DNA from 4 places in the Vibrio zhugei genome. Region 4 is predicted to be linked to each of the others. Evidence: predicted binding sites of a transcription regulator. Region 4 holds the regulator's gene; each other region holds the start of a gene.
What was found. Region 4 encodes CRP, which controls carbon source genes, mostly activating them, when cyclic AMP is high. Its sites were predicted from a motif close to TGTGANNNNNNTCACA; they were not measured.
Positions count from the first base shown of each region.

Region 1: udp (uridine phosphorylase) is a predicted target of CRP. The motif match lies at 1,149-1,164, and genes of this name have one in related genera.
Region 2: EAE30_RS08055 (NupC/NupG family nucleoside CNT transporter) is a predicted target of CRP. The motif match lies at 1,295-1,310, and genes of this name have one in related genera.
Region 3: EAE30_RS16340 (CTP synthase) is a predicted target of CRP. The motif match lies at 1,155-1,170, and genes of this name have one in related genera.

Region 1 covers NZ_CP033078.1:1,825,249-1,827,459, reverse strand. The annotation lists gene EAE30_RS13715 (zinc/cadmium/mercury/lead-transporting ATPase) at 1-1,083, shown strand, start outside; gene udp (uridine phosphorylase) at 1,307-2,065, shown strand; gene EAE30_RS13705 (hypothetical protein) at 2,132-2,211, opposite strand, start outside.
Region 2 covers NZ_CP033078.1:621,608-623,818, reverse strand. The annotation lists gene EAE30_RS08055 (NupC/NupG family nucleoside CNT transporter) at 1-1,156, opposite strand, end outside; gene EAE30_RS08050 (TatD family hydrolase) at 1,999-2,211, opposite strand, start outside.
Region 3 covers NZ_CP033078.1:2,424,537-2,426,747, reverse strand. The annotation lists gene relA (GTP diphosphokinase) at 1-184, shown strand, start outside; gene mazG (nucleoside triphosphate pyrophosphohydrolase) at 251-1,078, shown strand; gene EAE30_RS16340 (CTP synthase) at 1,255-2,211, shown strand, end outside.
Region 4 covers NZ_CP033078.1:2,568,498-2,570,708, reverse strand. The annotation lists gene EAE30_RS17100 (DUF1338 domain-containing protein) at 1-599, shown strand, start outside; gene crp (cAMP-activated global transcriptional regulator CRP) at 669-1,301, opposite strand; gene EAE30_RS17090 (phosphoribulokinase) at 1,546-2,211, opposite strand, start outside.

The sequences.
Region 1 (2,211 bases), 740 kb from region 4:
CAGCCTTGGGATACGTGGCTTTATCGTGGATTAGCGACGTTGTTGATTGCATGTCCTTGTGCGCTGGTAATCTCCACGCCAGCGGCGATTACCTCGGGGCTCGCGACTGTGACAAAGCATGGCGCTTTGGTGAAAGGCGGGGCGGCCCTAGAGCAGCTTGGTAACGTTGATGTCGTGGCATTTGATAAAACGGGCACGTTAACGCAGGGGAATCCGCAAGTGACCGACGTTTTGGTCGTGGGGAATATGGACGAGCAACGATTGGTGTCCTACGTTGCGGCAATAGAAACGGGCTCTTCTCATCCGCTTGCCACGGCGTTAATTCGCTATGCGCAAGAGAACAAGATTGCGTTTGAGGAAGCCGAGCAAAGAAGCACTCAAGCGGGACAGGGGGTTCGAGGCCACATCAACGGAGTAGAGTACCAATTGGTATCGCCACGTTTTTGTCCTGCCAGCGCGGGTTGGGATTCCATGCAACAAATCGAATCACAGGGTAAAACGGTGGCATGTGTGCTCCGTGATGGTGAGCTTGTTGGCGCCATCGCGTGGCAAGACACCATACGTGCAGAAGCCAAACAGGCGATTGAACAGTTGCAGCAGCTAGGTATTCGTAGCGTGATGTTGACGGGGGATAATGAGCGCAGCGCTGCAGGGATTGCCCAGCAATTGGGCATTGATTATCAAGCTCAGTTATTACCGGAAGATAAAGTCAAAGCGGTACGGAAATTGGCTCGCACCCATCGCGTCGCCATGATTGGGGATGGTATCAATGACGCTCCAGCAATGAAAGCAGCGCATATCGGCATTGCCATGGGAAACGGTACGGATGTCGCTTTAGATACTGCGGATGCCGCATTAACTCACAGTCGTTTAACCGCATTAGCGAGTATGATTGTGTTATCTCGTGCCACAGTGAACAATATTAAACAAAATGTGTCGATTGCACTCGGCTTAAAGGCGATCTTTTTGGTCACCAGTATTTTAGGGATGACAGGACTGTGGTTAGCGGTGTTAGCCGATAGTGGCGCAACAGCGTTGGTGACTATGAATGCGTTACGCTTGTTGCGACATAAATCCTCGTAACGATTAGTGCCGTCTATACTGTGCTGGGGCTAGGTCGTCAGATTGATAAGATAGGGAAGTAATAATGTGATAAAAATCACATTAACATGTAATTTCTTGATCATTACTTATGGGTTTTGTGAATCTGATCTATTCTGGTGGCAGAAATATCACTTAAAGTAAGTGGTGTATCCCTATTTATCATAACTATTAAGAGCTGAATAAGCCGACTAAGGAGTATCTTATGACTCAAGCTGTTTTTCATTTAGGCGTCACTAAGACCGATCTGCAAGGTGCGACACTGGCGATCATTCCTGGCGACCCTGCGCGCGTTGAAAAAATTGCAAACTTGATGGATAACCCGACATTTCTTGCCAGTCAGCGTGAATATACGGTATATCGTGGCGAGTTGGATGGGAAAGCGGTCGTGGTCTGTTCTACTGGTATTGGCGGCCCATCAACGTCAATCGCTGTTGAAGAATTGGCTCAACTTGGTGTAAGAACCTTCCTACGTGTTGGTACGACCGGTGCGATTCAGCCACATGTCAATGTGGGTGATATGATTGTGACCACAGGCTCGGTACGGCTTGATGGAGCCAGTTCGCATTTTGCACCGATGGAGTTTCCCGCCGTGGCCGATTTTGATGTCGCGACGGCAATGAAGCAAGCGGCGCAAGAAAGTGGGGCGCAAGTCTATACAGGGGTCACGGCATCTTCAGATACCTTCTATCCTGGTCAAGAGCGTTACGATACGTTCAGTGGTCGTGTGGTTCGCCGTTTCCAAGACTCGATGAAAGAGTGGCAGGAAATGGGCGTGTTGAACTTTGAAATGGAATCGGCAACCTTGCTGACCATGTGCGCGAGCTCTGGCTTGAAAGCCGGATGTGTTGCTGGGGTGATTATTAACCGTGCGCAAGCGGAAACCCCAGACCATGAGACATTGAAGAAAGCGGAAACACGCTCAATTCAGGTGGTGGTTGAAGCGGCACGTAAACTGCTATAACAGCGATGGTTCTAAGAATTAAAAAGCCCCATGATGAATGCTCATCATGGGGCTTTTTCGTGCAGTCTAGGCCATGACCATTTTGGGTAAAGGAATGAATAATGTTTTGGTGAGCCGACTGAGGATCAGATCGTATTCATTGGCAA
Region 2 (2,211 bases), 950 kb from region 4:
GACCACCCAAGCCACCTAACAGAATGGCCACGGATGATAAGTTAGCAAAACCACACAATGCAAATGAAATGATGGCCGCTGTTTTCGCAGATAGCGCTTGTCCAGTTGAAGCAACAACATGCGTTGCAGGATCGCTAATGTAAGGCACAAAATTCAAGTACGCAACAAACTCGTTCACGACCAGTTTTTGACCGATAAATGAACCAGCCAGTGGCGCTTCGCTCCATGGAACACCAATTAAGAATGCAACAGGGGCAAAAACCCAGCCTAGAATCATTTCTAAGGTCAGTCCTGGCATACCGAACCAACCACCAACGCCACCAAGTAAGCCATTAATCAACGCAATTAATCCGACGAAAGCTAACAACATGGCACCAATGTTGAGTGCTAATTGCATACCGGTAGCGGCACCACTAGCGGCAGCATCGATAACATTGGCAGGCTTATCGTCACCACCACTCAAGTCTTCATCCAAGATTTCTTCGTGAGGCTGATCCACTTCAGGCTTCATGATTTTGGCAAATAAAAGCCCGCCAGGTGCGGCCATGAATGATGCCGCAACTAAGTACTCTAGAGGCACACCCATTTGAGCGTAGCCTGCAAGCACACCACCAGCAACAGAAGCAAGACCGCCACACATCACAGCAAAGAGTTCAGACTGTGTCATGCGTGAAATAAATGGACGAACAACCAAAGGAGCTTCAGTTTGACCGACGAAGATGTTCGCCGCGGCTGACATGGATTCCGCACGAGACGTGCCCAAGGCCTTTTGTAAACCGCCACCAAGAATACGGATAACCCACTGCATCACGCCTAAATAGTAAAGTACAGAGATCAAGGCCGAGAAGAAGATAACCGTTGGTAGTACGCTAAATGCAAAAATGAAACCTACATTTTTCATATTCCCATTGACGAGGTTACCAAATAGGAAGTTTATACCGTCTTGGCCGTACTCTATAACGTGGTGCACTCCACCGGATACACTCGCTAGTAGGTCGCGTCCCCAAGGTACGTATAAAACGAAACCACCGATAATAAATTGGATAGCAAAAGCACCACCCACGGTTCTTAGATTGATAGCTTTACGGTTATCGGACAATAAAAAAGCAAATGCTAGAATTGTCACCATACCGACTAGGCTCATAAACAGGCTCATAGTTTATGACTTCCTTACTGGTTAGTAGTTGGCGTGTTGGACACAAGAATAAATTTGGCGGGATTATACTGAGGTAAGCATCAAAAGTAAGGGTCGCTCACGCTTTTATGAACATATTTATCCCTATACATTACTAATTGAGACACTAATCACACTGCATAATTAAAAAGCCAATTTAAAAAACAACATTTTAACAAAAAAATCACAATAACAAAGCGTAAGAAAACGACAAAAGCAAACGATTACAAATGAAAAATATCCTCATTTAACTGCAATATCACTGCAAACTATCGCTTTATCGCCTCATTATCCAAGAAAAATATATCGTATTTTTCTTACATCAACTGAGGCCGTCATCACAGTCAAGAGAGGCGAGTTTTCAATAATGTCTCAATTATCATGAAAAATTAACAAAAAGTGAGATATTGATCGATTTAACGCGGAGGTCTTCGCGATATTTACTGATACACCGCCTGATAAGAACACACCAATTAGCCAGCTTTTTACTTATTAATGACCGTAAAGCTGTACACTCATTACTCATCAATATGCATTAGTAGCAATTAAAACGTTTGCTTTGTAACAAAGCATAACGATTAACAATGAATAACTTTTTATTAACATTATTAACAAGCCATTATCAAACCTTTGTGATAATGCTGTTTTTGTGAGCATAACGACATTGAATCGACTTGACCAAACGAATTTGGCCTCTATTGCAAAAGTGTGATGAAAACGAAACTATTGACATTAGAACGGATATCTGACTTTCATTGACAGGCTGAAAAGGACATGACAAAAACGCAGGTAATCGCTGCTGAGGTGTCGTATGAGGATGACTATCAGCGGGCAGTATCCGGTAATTGAAAGACGTCACAACTGTTATGCCACAATTGAGATTTGAGCTCATCGGGCGTTTCAGAGCGCAGCTCCAGCAGACACTGAAAGATAAGAGGTAAACGCTCAGGGTGATTACTTTTCCCTTGAAAGCCCGCAATGGGCATATCTGGCGCGTCCGTTTCCAGAACGAGTGACTCAAGAGGAAGTGACGCTAT
Region 3 (2,211 bases), 140 kb from region 4:
TATTACGTCCTTACTTGCCAACGAAAAGATCAAAGTGACCAGCATGAAGAGTCGCAGTGATTATAAGCGACAAATGATCGTGATGGATTTTGATCTGGAAGTGAAAAATATTGAGATCTTAGGGCGCGTCTCTAAGCGTATCGAACAAGTTAAAGATGTCATGCAGGTCAGTCGCTTAGGATGATTCAAAACGAATCATCCTTGACGAAATGCTGGATGGTTAAGCCATTAAAGTCGGTAGTATAGTGTTATGTCGAAATCGTCATTGAATGCCATTGAGCAATTACAGAACATCATGGAGCAGTTACGCGATCCGCAACACGGCTGCCCTTGGGATAAACAGCAGACGTTTCATTCGGTCATTCCGCACACCATTGAAGAAACCTACGAGGTGGTGGATGCGATTCATAAGCAAGATTGGCCGAATTTGCGAGAAGAGCTCGGCGATTTACTGTTTCAAGTGATTTTTTACAGCCAACTGGCAAAAGAAGAAGGCTTGTTTGACTTTAACGATGTGGTGGCAGAAGTGAACGACAAGTTAGTACGTCGTCATCCGCATGTGTTTGGAGAACAACACTTTGTCACACAAGAAGAACTCGACGCCAACTGGAACGCGCAAAAACAGCGCGAGAAACAGAGCCAGGGAATTGAGCAGCAAAGCATCCTCGATTCCGTCCCTGACGCGCTGCCTGCTTTAATGCGCGCCAATAAAATCCAAAAAAAATGCAGTCAATATGGCTTTGATTGGGGCGAACTTGAGCCGGTGGTCGATAAAGTGCGTGAAGAGTTGGATGAAGTCGTTGAGGAAGCCGTTCAAGTGCCGAATAACTCCGAGCGGGTGCAAGAAGAAGTCGGTGACTTGCTCTTCTCAGTGGTCAATTTATCTCGTCACTTAGGCATTAATCCAGAATTGGCTCTTGGAGCTGCCAACCACAAATTTGTGCGACGCTTTAAAGGGGTTGAACACCATGTAGAGCAGCGCAATAAGTCGTTGTCTGAGTGTTCGTTGAGCGAGTTGGATGGGTATTGGAACGCGGTGAAAGCGGCAGAAAAAGGCCAAGTTTCTGAAAACACGTAACGGATACTGAATGTAAACCAGAGCGTCGACATTGCAGCACTGGAGTTTGATTTAAAGCAATAAAGAAAAAACTGAGTGTGATAGATTTCACGTTGTGGCAGTAAGTGGGTTCTGGTATCATTTCATCCCGTCCAGAAGAAATTCATTTCCCTCTTTCAACCAATTTCAGGTTAAACATGACGACAAATTATATTTTTGTTACTGGCGGGGTTGTATCCTCCCTAGGTAAAGGTATTGCAGCAGCATCATTGGCAGCGATCTTAGAAGCACGTGGTCTTAAAGTGACGATTATGAAGCTTGACCCGTACATCAACGTCGATCCCGGTACTATGAGTCCGACACAGCACGGTGAAGTGTTTGTGACTGAAGATGGTGCCGAAACAGACCTCGACCTTGGTCACTACGAGCGCTTTATTCGTACCAAAATGACCAAACGTAACAACTTTACGGCGGGTCGTGTTTACGCTGACGTTCTGCGCAAAGAGCGTCGCGGTGATTACTTAGGAGCAACGATTCAAGTCGTTCCTCATATCACCAACTCAATTAAAGATCGTGTTATCTCTGGAGCGGAAGGATACGATGTCGTCTTGGTTGAAATCGGTGGTACAGTGGGGGATATCGAATCTCAGCCATTCATCGAAGCGATTCGTCAATTAGCCATTGAAGTTGGCCGTGAACATACTATGTTCATGCACTTAACCTTGGTTCCTTACTTAGCCGCTGCTGGTGAAGTAAAAACCAAACCAACACAGCATTCGGTGAAAGAGTTACTGTCGGTGGGTATTCAACCTGACGTATTGGTGTGTCGTAGTGATCGTGTGATTCCAGCCAACGAACGTAAGAAAATTGCATTATTCTGTAACGTTGCTGAAAAAGCCGTGATTTCAATGAAAGACGTGGATTCTATTTATAAGATCCCTCAATTGATCAAATCACAAGGCTTGGATGATTTAGTTTGTCGTCGTTTTGGCATTGATGCGCCAGAAGCGGATTTGTCTGAATGGGAACAAGTGATTTATGAAGAAGCGAACCCAACAGGTGAAGTCACTATTGGCATGGTGGGTAAATACGTCGAATTACCGGATGCTTACAAATCCGTCAACGAAGCCCTCAAACATGCTGGACTCAAGAAT
Region 4 (2,211 bases):
AAGGGGATTATCATTTTGAAGCGAAGCATTTATACGCCAAGCATTTACGTCATCCCGACGCAACGCTACCTAAAGTGTTCATCAGTGAGTTGCATCTCGATGAATGCAGTCAAGCACTGCAGGCTATTGTGGCACGCTTGATTGGGCAGATTGACGATTTGCCTTGGTCAACGCCTGAGTTCTTATGGCAAGGCCGTCCTTGGGATGTGAGCTACTCGGAATACTTCGAGCTTTCTCAGGAGAGTGAGTACGCGGCGTGGGTTGCGGCTCATGGGTATGGGGCGAATCATTTTACTGTGAGTGTTAATCAATTATCGCGTTTTGCCAGCGTGGAGTCGCTTAACGATTACTTGGAGGAACAAGGTTTTACCCTCAATGATATTGGCGGCACAGTGAAAGGAACGCCACAGGTGTTACTCGAACAGTCCTCGACGATGGCGGACGAGGTCGGTGTGATCTTTTCCGACATGGATGCGAGTATTCCCGGAGGATTTTATGAGTTTGCGAAACGCTATCCGCAAGCCGATGGGCAGTTGTATCAAGGGTTTGTCGCCGCGAATGCGGATAAAATTTTCCAAAGTACTGACCGTAAAAGTTAGCGATATTACAGGCATAAAAAAACCACCGTGTAGGTGCGGTGGTTTTGATTCTACGAGATGCGTTAAAACTTAACGAGTCCCGTACACAACAATGGTTTTACCGTGGGCAGAAATCAAGTTCTGCTCTTCTAGCATTTTTAGTATACGGCCCACTGTTTCGCGAGAACACCCGACGATCTGACCGATCTCTTGGCGTGTAATCTTGATTTGCATTCCGTCTGGGTGCGTCATTGCATCAGGTTGTTTTGCTAGGTTAAGTAGCGTTTGCGCAATACGACCGGTCACGTCTAGGAAAGCGAGATCGCCCACTTTCTGACTGGTGACTTGAAGACGACTTGCCATTTGCCCAGATAGACGCATCAGAATGTCAGGGTTAACCTGAATTAACTGACGGAATTTCTTAAATGAAATTTCAGCCACTTCACAAGGTGACTTAGCACGAACCCAAGCGGTACGTTCTTGTCCTTCCTCAAAGAGACCAAGCTCACCAATAAAGTCACCTTGGTTTAAGTAGGAAAGGATCATTTCCTTGCCTTCTTCATCTTTAATCAATACCGCCACTGAACCTTTTACAATGTAGTAAAGAGTTTCAGCCTTCTCACCCGCATGAATTAACGTGCTTTTAGAAGGGTACTTATGAATGTGACAATGTGAAAGAAACCACTCTAAAGTTGGGTCGGTTTGAGGTTTACCTAGAACCATAATATCTCACTTCCTCTGCAGGGTACGCTTGCCGCTATCCATGTTTAATTTAGCGAAGCCTCATGACTTCCTAGAATAAGAAGAGTTTGGATTCACCGCAAGTTTTCTTGTGTTTCCGTTATGAAATAGTATCCTTTTTCACGCGGAATTTCTTGATTTAAATCGCTTACAAAGGGGGATTTACTGCGCAAAAACGTGCTTATGATCACGGTATGAAAAGTAAGCGGCATTTGAACAGAATGAATCACCCAATTTTTCCACTTTCGATTAATTGTTGTAGGATCGGTCGAACAATCAGTTCCATAGCAAAACTCATTTTTCCGCCCGGTACAACAATCGTATTATGCTGTGACATAAATGAACTATCAATCATAGAAAGCAGATAGGGAAAGTCGACGTGTTTGATACCGCGTAGACGAATGACCACAAAACTTTCGTCTAAACTTGGAATCCCTTTGGCATTCAGAGGGTTGGATGTGTCCACCGTCGGAACACGCTGAAAGTTGATGTGTGTACGTGAAAACTGCGGCGTGATGTATTTGAGATAGTCGTCCATAGAGCGGACAATGGAGTCCATCACCGCTTCGCGCGAATGGCCGCGGTCGCGTGTGTCACGCACGTACTTCTGAATCCATTCCAAGTTAACAATGGGGACCATGCCAATCAGAAAGTCGACGTGTTGTGCCACGTTAATATCCCCATCGACTACGCCGCCATGCAGACCTTCATAAAACAGCACATCGGTTTGTTCGGGGATGTCTTGCCATGGGGTAAATGTGCCCGGCATTTGGTTATAGGGAACCGCCTCATCAAAGCTGTGCAAATAGCGACGAATTTGTCCTGAACCATCTTTACCATACTGACGGAAAAAGTCGCCAAGCGCGGCAAAGTTATTGGCTTCAGGGCCAAA